2 linked regions of the Thermoleptolyngbya sichuanensis A183 genome follow. The protein of the gene in region 1 interacts with the protein of each later gene in a pairwise test. Links are inferred from orthologs where the notes say so. Each region holds a gene or a part of one and is shown on either strand. Other genes may lie near its edges.

Region 1 (4,410 bases):
CGAGAACCTCCGGATTGTGACGACCTCGACTGTCCGATCATGGGCGTGACGTGGGTGTGAGGTGGGTGTGAATAGAGTGGCGAATCGGGTTGCGAATGGGTCTACGAACCACTTTGGAATCTAGATCTCACTTTCAACTGACAAAGTGAAGAGACGACTCTCAAGCAATTGTGATAAGGCTTTTGTGAGTCGGCTTTGAACGGGCGCATCCCAGGGCTGCAAGTTTGCCCTCATCCCCCAGCCCCTTCTCCCAGAGCAGGAGAAGGAGAGCCGGATTGGAAGTCCCTCTCCCGCTTTGAGAGAGGGCTGTAGGGTGAGGGTTACAAAAGTGGGATACCCCCGCTTTGAACCAGGTTTGGTCGTTTATTTGGATATTGTTTATTTGGATATTGTTTATTTGGACATTGTTTATCTAGACATTGTTTATCTGGACATTAAAATTGAACCTTAAACTGATTACACTTGAGGACTAGCGACGACCCGTGAGGCGATCGCGCAATTGCTTAATCTTGTCGCGCATTTTAGCAGCCTCTTCAAACTCTAGCTTCTTCGCGGCTTCCTTCATTTCGGCTTCCAGCTTCACGATCAGGTCGGGAATATTTTCCAGGGGCAGATCCTCCGATTGGTCGATCATTTCCTCCAGTTCGTGGGCGCTGACTCGGCGCGACACTTCCAGAAATTGCAGAATCGCATTGTTTTGGCGACGAACGATCGGCTGCGGCGTAATGCCGTGTTTCTCGTTGTATTCCATCTGGATCTGGCGGCGGCGCTCGGTTTCCTCGATGGCTCGGGCCATGCTGTCGGTGAGGTTGTCGGCGTAGAGAATGGCCTGTCCCCGGACGTGCCGCGCTGCCCGGCCAATGGTCTGAATGAGCGATCGCTCTGCCCGCAAAAACCCTTCCTTATCTGCGTCCAAAATCGCCACCAGCGACACTTCTGGCAAGTCTAATCCCTCCCGCAGCAGGTTCACGCCAACTAGCACATCGAACGCCCCCTGACGCAAATCTTGCAGGATCTCGATCCGCTCGATGGAATTGATCTCGGAATGCAAATAGCGCACCCGAATACCACGCTCTTGCAAATATTCAGTCAGGTCTTCGGCCATGCGTTTGGTCAGCGTGGTGACCAGCGTGCACTCGCCTTTTTCCACGCGATCGCGCACCTCGCCCAGCAGGTCATCGATCTGCCCATCCGTCGGCCGCACAAAAATTTCTGGATCAAGCACCCCCGTCGGGCGAATTACCTGCTCCACCACCCGCCCGGTTCCGCGAAGGTAAACACTCGATGCGTCTTTGCCTTCGCCCGTTGTTTCAAATACGCCATCCGACACCTGCAACTCCCAGTCGCCCGGTGTGGCTGATACGAAAATGCACTGATTCACTTTTTGCCAGAATTCTTCGTCCTTAAGGGGGCGGTTGTCGGCAGCGCTGGGCAGACGAAACCCATGTTCGATCAGGACGGTTTTGCGAGCGCGATCGCCGTTATACATGCCCTTCAACTGCGGCAGCGTAACGTGCGATTCGTCAATCACCAGCAGCCAGTCCTTGGGGAAATAGTCCAGCAAACACTCCGGCGGCGACCCGGCCGGGCGACCTGCCAAGTGTCGCGCATAGTTTTCCACGCCGTTGCAATAGCCCACTTCCCGCAGCATTTCCAAGTCGTAGCGGGTGCGCTGCTCTAGCCGCTGGGCTTCCAATAACTTATTTTCGCTTTCCAATTCCGCCAGCCGCTCCTTGAGTTCATCCTGAATGGCAATGCAGGCCGCCTCCAGCCGATCCTCCGGCGTGACAAAGTGTTTGGCAGGGTAAATGTTCACCGATTCCATGCTTTGCAGCGTCGCACCCGTAATCGGATCGATATAGCGAATGGCATCGATTTCGTCCCCAAAAAACTCAATCCGAATGATTCGATCTTCATAGGCCGGGCCAATCTCCAGGACATCGCCTTTGACCCGGAATCGGCCCCGCCCCACGTCCAGGTCATTGCGCTCATATTGCACGGTGGAGAGATCGCGCAAGATCTGCCGCTGATCCGTCTCCATGCCCACGGCAAAGCGAACCGATGCGTTCAAATACTCTGCCGGAATTCCCAGTCCGTAAATGCAGCTAATGGAGGCCACTACGATCACGTCTTTGCGCTCAAACAGCGATCGCGTTGCAGAATGGCGCAGCATGTCGATTTCTTCGTTAATCGACGCGGTTTTGGCAATGTAAGTATCCGTCACCGGAATATAGGCTTCCGGCTGGTAATAATCGTAATAGCTAATGAAATATTCCACTGCGTTGTCAGGGAAAAACTCCCGCAGCTCATTGCACAACTGCGCCGCCAGCGTTTTGTTGTGGGCCAGCACCAGCGTCGGCTTGCCCACGTTCTGAATCACACGAGCGATGCTGTGGGTTTTGCCCGTGCCCGTTGCACCCAGCAGGGTTTGGTAGCGGTGTCCCTGCTGCACGTAGTCGGTGAGTTGAGCGATCGCCCTTGGTTGGTCGCCCTTTGGCTCAAACGGTGCCTGAATGTTGAACGATGACATACCCGTTGTTAAATTGCTGAGAACAAGCAGCCCTCTTACATCATGCCGGATTTGACCCTTTTCGGGGTTAGATGGGAACAATATATCTGGGCGATCGCTGAGAATAATTACCCATCCAGGGGGCCCTAAAATCCCACCCTCTGGGTTATATTAAAAAGAATTACAGAAACGCAAGCATGAATTGACAAAAGTGCAGGTTTCCCCATTTACTTTGTTAACCTTAGTTGCGAGTGTGAGGACAGTTCGGTGACGTTTCAGCCTTCTTTGACCACAACCGCAGGCGATTCCCAAATTGCCGAATTCTTTCAGCAGTCTGCTGGCGAATGGCGCTCTGAGCGGCGCTACTACACCCTGCCCGACGGCGAAACCAAGGAAATGGTCAGCCAGATTCAAGTCCGCTTTTTGTCCCAGGGCTGCGACGAACTGCGCCACCTCGCCCGCCTGCACAAACTGGAAGATGACACCTGCCTCACCTGCGGCACGGAGGTCGTCTGGAATAGTGCCGAGGCGCTATCAGGACGCACCCAGTCCAGAGGCTCTACCCTCTTCGGCGCAATGGGAAGTCTACTGTACCGCGATCGCGGCTTTGCCACCACCAAGCCTGTCACCGCGCTCTACTACTTCACCAACCCCCAAACCCTCTGCCTCCGCACCGAATACAAAGGCTCCTCCTTCGAGGAGGAAATCAAGCTCATCGGGCAACTCTACCGCACCCGCCAGACCATCATTACCCGCGAAGGCGAACAGCAGATGATTGGGCAATATCTGGAAAAGCGAATTGTTTAGAGACTGGGAATAGGGGCAGCTTTGAAGCAACCCTGGCCTATCTAGCTGCCAAGTTCACGCAGAATTGCACGTAGAGAACTAGCCGCTATATGGCTCAATACCCTGCTTATTCGAGAGAGGCTTCGAGCTGAGCAATAAGCGATGGCAAATTGTAGGTCACTGTATTCCAAACAATATTAAAGTTGACATCGAAGTAGGCATGAACGACGCGATTTCTCATGCCTATAATTTCACTCCAGGGAATATCTTGAAACTCTTCCCGACGCTCTGGAGATACGTTTGCTGCGGCTTCGCCAACAATTTCAATCAGCCGAACGATTGCCAGTGTTAGCACTTCGTTTGACTCCAAATCAGCTTGAGTTTTACCCTGTGTAAATTCGCAGGCTTTTCTGGAATAGTCCAGCATATGTTGCAGGCGAGTTGTATCGTCAATTTTGGTCATGTTCGCGCATATTGAGTAACAGCTTCATCAATTACTTCTTGCCGAAAATAACGGCTGAGTTCCTGAGGTGTTCTGAGATCCGCTTTTCTACCAATCATGGTAGATAGCTCATTTTCGATACGAACGATTTCAAAATATCCAATGCGAGCTTCTGGCAAAAATTCCACTAGGAAATCGACATCGCTGCGATCTGGATCAAAGTCGTCGCGCAGGATGGAGCCAAATAGCGAGAGTTTACGAATGCGGTGCTTCTGGCAAAAATCTGCAAGCTTGGCGCGATCGAGCTTGATGTACGTCAGGTTTGCTGCAAGGGCTGGAGCAATACGATCCGGCAACAAAGGAGAAGATGTCATAGGGCGAGATCTGGTGACAGTGGGGAGCGTGGAGAAATCGTCTGGGTTTTGGACTTACTTCTCATTTTCGCTGAGTCTTGCGCTTTGATGATGGCACCTCCGGCTTGCAATGGCTGCTAATCCTGAACCCCAGACTTGAAGTAATTTAGAGCGAATTAAAGCGAAAGCTTCTCAGTTGCGTTTCTTAACTCTGCCCTCCAACTCCGCTAGCGCCTGAGCTATCGTTGGGAAGAAACACTTCCTGGGAGTCGGAGCGATGGGACGGCTGTGGTGGATTGGGCTGTTTTTGGCGGGGCTGA
Region 2 (6,608 bases), 2.6 Mb from region 1 along the record:
CCGCACTGAAAGCCCAGTGGCAAACGCTGGTGGCGCTGGCAGAGGTGCTGGGGCTGACCGTTTCGCCAGACGCAGCACCGGAACCCGATGGACTCAGCGATGCAGAAATCGAAGCGCGGGTGCAGCAGCGGGCGGCGGCAAAACAGGCGAAAAACTGGGCTGAGGGCGATCGCATTCGAGACGAGCTAAAAGCCCAGGGCATCACGCTCATCGACAAACCCGGCGGCGTAACAGAGTGGATTCGGGGAAGCTGAAGTGTTTCGAGGCGGGTACTTTATCTGTGTCCTGAACTCCGCGATACAGATAAAAGCAGATGAATGCGGTACGAGTACGATAGGAGAGACGCTGAATGCCTAGCTCGATCGCTCGACCGGCCGCTTCAGCCCAGTCTCCAAATTTCCCCCTTCTCACCCCTGACCCTTCACCAATGCCAGAGCTTCGTTTTCAGATTGAGTGGCCAGACGGCTCCCAGGAGCTTTGCTATTCGCCGTCCCTGGTCATTAAGGACTACTTTACCCCAGATCAGGTTTATCCTTTGGCAGACTTTTTGGAGCGATCGCGCACCGCGCTGCACATTGCCAGCGATCGCGTCCAGGCCAAATATGGAATGCCCTGTAGCCTCGCCCTGGGGCAGCTTTCCAAACTTGAGCAAAAGGCGACGCAGTATGCCGAACTTCCAGAACCGCAGGTCAAGGTGCTGAAATTCGTAGAGTAACAGAGCCGCAGAGTAACAGAACCGTGGAGTAACAGAACTAACCTTGTACCCGCGATTTTGCATTAGACCAGGTGTTGTTGAATCGCGGCTAATACGGCTTGAGTGCGATCGCGCACTTCTAGCTTTTGCAAGATCGAGTGAACATGGACGCGCACGGTTCCTGGTGTGATGTAAAGCGTACCCGCAATTTCCTGATTATTCTTTCCCTTAGACATTAGCGAGAGAATCTCCAGTTCGCGCTGAGTCAACCCAGCCGTCGAGGGCAGAGGCGGGGCAGAGGCGGGACTCGATTGCACAGCAGCAGAAGGCGCAGCGCGAAGATCGAGGGCAGTGCGAATTTCTGATCGAAACCTGCGAGAACCTGTGTCGCGAGTTTGACGGAACGTTTTTGCGAATCGATAAACAAAACGTTCCGCAGGCGATCGCCCAGATTGCCGCCGAATACCACATCACCCAAATCGTCATCGGCGAAAGCCAGCAGCCCACCTGGAAACGCCTGCTCAAAGGCTCCTTTACCCAAAAGCTGATGAAGCACATCCATCATCAGCACATTGATCTGCATATTATTGCAACCGAAAAGTAAGCAACCGAAAAGTAAGCAATCTAAAAAGTAAGCAATCTGAAAAGTAAGCAACCAGGCAATCACACCAGATTCTCGCCGGAGCGCTCACTTCGCGGGGGGATGCTGAGCCAGCACTTTCTTGAGATATTGCCCGGTATAGGATTCAGGGACTTCAGCAACTTGCTCCGGTGTGCCCACGGCGATGATCTGCCCGCCGCGATCGCCCCCTTCGGGGCCCAGGTCAATCACCCAGTCGCAGCAACGGATCACATCCAGATTGTGTTCGATGACCAGCACCGTATTGCCCATGTCCGTCAGGCGTTGCAGCACGTCCAGCAGCTTATGCACGTCGTAGAACGAAAGTCCGGTCGTCGGTTCGTCGATCAGGTACAGCGTCTTGCCCGTGGCGCGGCGCGAGAGTTCCGTCGCCAGCTTCAGCCGCTGCGCCTCACCGCCAGAGAGCGTCGGCGCGGTCTGCCCCAGCCGCACATAGCCCAGCCCCACGTCCACCATCGTTTGCAGCTTCGCCGACGCTTTGGGAATATTCTCGAAGTATTCCAGCGCCTCCTCTGCCGTCATGTTCAGCACGTCGGAAATCGACTTGCCCTTGTATTTCACTTGCAGGGTCTCCCGGTTATAGCGGGCCCCCTTACACACCTCACACTGCACGTACACATCCGGCAGGAAGTTCATTTCGATCACGTTTACGCCCTGCCCGCCGCAGGCCTCGCAGCGCCCGCCCTTGACGTTGAAGGAAAACTGTCCCGCCTTATAGCCCCGCGCCTTGGCCTCAATCGTTTCGGCAAACAGGTCGCGGATTACGTCAAATACACCCGTGTAGGTGGCAGGGTTGGAGCGGGGCGTGCGGCCAATGGGCGATTGGTCAATGACAATCGCCTTGTCGAGGGCGGCAAGTCCCTGCATTTCCGCCATTTCCTTGGGCTGGGGGACTTTACGCCCAAAGTGATGTTGCAGCGCGGGATAGAGCAGTTCGTTAATCAGCGTTGATTTGCCAGAGCCAGAGACACCCGTAACGCAGACGAATTTTCCGAGCGGAATATCGACATCCAGATTTTTCAGGTTATTGCGGCGGGCATTGCGGATTTTGAGGCTGCGGCTATTGCCCTTGCGGCGTTCCGCAGGCGTTTGAATGACGCGCCGCCCAGACAGGTACGCACCCGTCAGCGAGTCCTCTGCCTCCAGCAGGTTTTGCAGCGAGCCGTGGGCCACGATGTTGCCGCCATGAACGCCTGCGCCGGGCCCAATGTCCACTAGGTAATCGGCGGCGCGGATGGTGTCTTCGTCATGCTCCACCACGATTAGCGTATTGCCCAGGTCTCGCAGGCGGTTGAGCGTGTGCAAGAGGCGATCGTTATCGCGCTGGTGTAGCCCAATGCTGGGTTCGTCCAGGACGTACAGCACGCCTGTCAGGCCAGAGCCGATTTGTGTGGCCAGGCGGATGCGCTGGGCCTCGCCGCCGGAAAGGGTCATTGCCGTGCGATCCAGCGTCAGATAGTCCAGCCCTACATCCAGCAAAAATTGCAGCCGCGCCCGGATCTCCTTCAGCGCCAGGTCGCCGATCTGTGCCTGCCGGGGCGTTAGCTGCATCTGGTTAACCCGGTTGAGGCATTCGCGAATCGAGACGCTGGCCAGATCTTTCAGGCGATATTGCCCCAGGCGGACGGCTAGGGCTTCTGGCTTGAGGCGATCGCCCCCACACACTTCGCAGGGCTGGTCGATCAGGTATTGCTCCAGCTTTTGCTTGAACTGCTCCGATGTGGACTCTCGATACTGGCGATCGAGCATGGGTAGCACGCCCTCATACTTGCGGTAATAGCCCTTGGTGTCTCGATAGCGCGAGTCCGACTCGATGTAGATCTTCTCGTCGCTGCCGTGCAGGATGACGTGCTGCTGGTCGGGGGTCAGCTTTTCCCAGGGGGTCTGGATTTCAAAGCCAAACGCCTGTCCGACGCTGTAGAGCAGCGAGAAGTAGTAGGTGTTGTCGCGCTCTGACCAGGGGGCGATCGCCGCATACACAGGCAGGCTTGGGTCAGGAACGACCAGTTCCGCCGAGAAAGTCCGCAGCGACCCCAGCCCGTGGCAATGGGGACAGGCTCCGTAGGGCGAGTTGAAGGAAAACAGGCGGGGCGACAGTTCCTCCATGACCGCGCCGTGTTCCGGGCAAGCAAAGTTTTCGGAAAACAGCAGTTCTAGCTGGTTTTTGGGCGCGTTTTGTTCCAAATCCACGCCATAGCGCCCCGCTGGTTCCGCCGCCATCCCCGGCAGCACGGGCAGTTGCAGGTCAGGCTTGGTCGGAAACTGCACGACGTCATCCACGTCCGGCAGCGTCGCGTCGATGATGGCGATGCCCTCTGACCGTTTCAGGCAGGTCGAAAGCGAGTCCACCAAGCGTTCCTGAATGTTGTTCTTTTTAATCAGGCGATCGACGACGATTTCAATGTTGTGGAACTGGTTTTTGTCGAGTTCGATGTTGTCGCTCAGTTCGCGCACTTCGCCATCGACGCGCACTCGCACAAAGCCCTCCGCCGCCAGCCCCGACAGCAGTTTCTTGTGCGTCCCCTTTTTGCCGCGCACCACGGGCGCGAGAATCTGAAACTTGGTGCGGTCAGGCAGGGTCATCACTTGATCCACCATCTGGTCGATGGTTTGCGGCGCGATGGAGCGATCGCACTGGGGGCAATGCGGCTCTCCCGCCCGCCCATAGAGCAGCCGCAGATAGTCGTAAATTTCCGTGACGGTTCCCACCGTGGAGCGCGGGTTGTGGGAGGTGGATTTCTGGTCAATGGAGATGGCGGGGCTGAGGCCCTCGATCGCGTCTACATCGGGCTTGTCTACCTGGCCGAGAAACTGACGGGCGTAGGCGCTGAGGGACTCTACGTAGCGGCGCTGCCCCTCGGCAAAGATCGTGTCAAAGGCGAGCGACGACTTGCCCGACCCCGACACGCCCGTAAACACAATCAGGCGATCGCGCGGCAAGTCCAAATCCACGTTCTTCAGATTATGCTGACGAGCGCCGCGAATCCGGATTGTGTTTTGGGGATTAGCAGCCGAGCCGGGTTGGGCGATTTCCGAAGCGATCCCTTCTCGAATTGCCGTCAGTTTGCCCGATTCAGACAGGTCTTGAGGATTCGGAGCGTGCCCATTCGCAGACTCGCCCAAAGAATCGACTTTTTTCCGGCGCTTGGCAGTGTCGGCACGTTGAGGCATAGGGGCTGGGGCTGGCAGGCGAAACCACAGGCGAAACCATTCTTAATATTCTACCGCTCCTGGACGGGCGCACGGCTGATTCACCGGAGCGATTCAGAGAATCTGCTGAGAACGATTTGCAACGCTTGTCCATCCTAGCGCGATCGCCCGTATTAGTACATAAGCTCGCCAACGCAACCATCCCCAAGGCATCCGCTGGATTAAGGGCCACCGTAAGATTGAACAGGTAGGGAGCAAATAGCGCGATACAAAACGGTTTGCCCCCATTCCAAGCGCTTCTTGGTTGGCAATAAGTTTGCAGAAACCCTAGAATTGCGGATGTAAAACATCATGAAGCGCAGACTATGGCGGTTAGTCTCACCCAAGGGGTGAATGCTCAGTCCTCAGGGGCACAGGATGCTGCATCGCTGCGGCAGGTGTTTCAAACGATTACAGCCGAAAGCTGTCCCCGGTTTTACAACTTTCATATGCACACGGTTTGCTCGGATGGCAAACTCCAGCCGGAGCAGCTCATGGAGCAGGCGATCGCCATTGGACTCTCCGGCCTAGCGATTACGGATCACCATTCCACGGGCGGCTATGTTCGAGCGCAGCGGTGGCTGAGCAGTCTCCAGTCAGCGTGGGTAGACGAGGCGGAGAATCCTGCGTCTAGGCCTCTGCCCCGGTTGTGGGCGGGCATGGAGGTTACGGCGGAACTGCTGGCGGACGAGGTGCATATCCTCTGCTATGCCTTTGACCCGGCGCATCCAAACTTGCACGTCTATCAGCAGGGGCAGTCGGTAGACGGCGACGCTCGACAGGCCGGGCGGGTCATTGCTGCGGTTCACCGGGCAGGCGGGCTGGCGGTGCTGGCCCACCCGGCACGATATAAGCGATCGCCCCACGAGTTGATCCCCGCTGCCGCCGACCTGGGGATTGACGGCATCGAAACCTACTATGCCTACAACAACCCCTCGCCGTGGCAGCCCAGCCCCCGCCAGACCGAAGAAGTGAGGCAACTGGGCGATCGCCTGGGTCTGCTGCATACCTGCGGCACCGACACCCACGGGCTAGACCTGTTGCAGCGGCTGTAGGGCGGGTTGGGCCGATTCTGTTCGAGCGGTTCGAGAAAATGGCAAAAAAAGACCTCTGGGCGGGGCGATCGCCATGCTTGGGAATGCATTCTCGTTTTGCTCAGTACATTGCGAGTACGCACATTGCTGGTACGTAAATTGCAAGTACATTGCAAGTACATTGCAAGTGCATTGCGAGTGCATTGCAGGTGCATGGCCGACTACGCCAACCCGCCAGAGATCCGTGAGCCTACTGCCATCCAGGAATAAATCCGGAACTAGCGTCACGCGCACTAGGTTACAAATAGAAACACTCCTTCTCAGGAAACACGGGCATCCACGCTAGGGCATAGCGCCGACCTGGGATGTCATCAGTCCTACCATGCCTGCACAGGCGATTGCCAAAAGCAACATAAATCCAAGGGATTGGCCCAGGTGCTTAGAAGTCTGCATGGGTGTTTTCTCCATTACATCATTAGAGAATGAAGATAACAGTCTCTTGAGGAGTGAAACGAAAGATGTCGCTAAATTAAAGAAAAGCAACATTTCGCAATCTTTAACTCAGTAAATTCCTCCAAGCTCCCCATCTCTCATTTCGTCAAGCCATGCTCCAGGGCATAGCGCACCAGTTCCGTGCGGCTATTGGTGCCCGTTTTGCTAAACAATCGGCTGACGTATTTCTCCACATTGCGGACGCTGGTATCGAGGCGACGAGCAATTTCTTTGTTCATCAGCCCTTCGGCAACCAGTTCCAGGACGCTCTGCTCGCGGGGCGTAAAGTCGAGGTGAATCGGGGCGGGAGTTTGGGCGATGGTTCCTTTTTGCGACAGCATGGCCCGCAGTTGGGCGATTTGCTCTTTGATGTCGGCCAGGTCGGTCTTTTCGTCGTCGCCACCCGCACGGGCGATCGCCGATCGACGCTCCAGCAGGCTGGATACGATGGCCACCAGTTCTTCTGGGTCAAACGGCTTGGGCAAATAGGCATCGCAGCCCGCGTTGTAGCCCTGAATTCGGTCGGAGGTCATGCCCCGTGCTGTCAAAAACACCACGG

The links. Proteins that work in one complex are often made in the same cells at the same time.
Region 2: the proteins of uvrB (region 1) and uvrA interact in binary tests that used the Escherichia coli proteins (3 or more experiments, as listed by UniProt). The link is inferred for Thermoleptolyngbya sichuanensis A183 from one-to-one orthologs.

The regions. Positions count from the first base shown.
Region 1 is NZ_CP053661.1:4,255,078-4,259,487, reverse strand. The notes cover bases 1-2,914. They hold uvrB (excinuclease ABC subunit UvrB), read right to left. Parts: upstream 2,531-2,914; coding sequence 470-2,530; downstream 1-469. Other genes in these bases: HPC62_RS17740 (phycobiliprotein lyase), read left to right, coding at 2,777-2,914; HPC62_RS17750 (glycosyltransferase family 2 protein), read right to left, coding at 1-41. In the rest of the region: more of HPC62_RS17740, read left to right, coding at 2,915-3,316; HPC62_RS17735 (HepT-like ribonuclease domain-containing protein), read right to left, coding at 3,423-3,758; HPC62_RS17730 (nucleotidyltransferase family protein), read right to left, coding at 3,755-4,111; HPC62_RS17725 (S8 family peptidase), read left to right, coding at 4,368-4,410. UniProt on the Escherichia coli protein: The UvrABC repair system catalyzes the recognition and processing of DNA lesions. A damage recognition complex composed of 2 UvrA and 2 UvrB subunits scans DNA for abnormalities.
Region 2 is NZ_CP053661.1:1,689,992-1,696,599, forward strand. What follows is about bases 1,183-4,857. They hold uvrA (excinuclease ABC subunit UvrA), read right to left. Parts: upstream 4,506-4,857; coding sequence 1,383-4,505; downstream 1,183-1,382. Other genes in these bases: HPC62_RS07160 (universal stress protein), read left to right, coding at 1,183-1,298; HPC62_RS07170 (PHP domain-containing protein), read left to right, coding at 4,850-4,857. In the rest of the region: cysS (cysteine--tRNA ligase), read left to right, coding at 1-254; HPC62_RS07150 (MSMEG_0570 family nitrogen starvation response protein), read left to right, coding at 428-715; more of HPC62_RS07160, read left to right, coding at 1,005-1,182; more of HPC62_RS07170, read left to right, coding at 4,858-5,578; HPC62_RS07175 (response regulator transcription factor), read right to left, coding at 6,148-6,608. UniProt on the Escherichia coli protein: The UvrABC repair system catalyzes the recognition and processing of DNA lesions. UvrA is an ATPase and a DNA-binding protein. A damage recognition complex composed of 2 UvrA and 2 UvrB subunits scans DNA for abnormalities.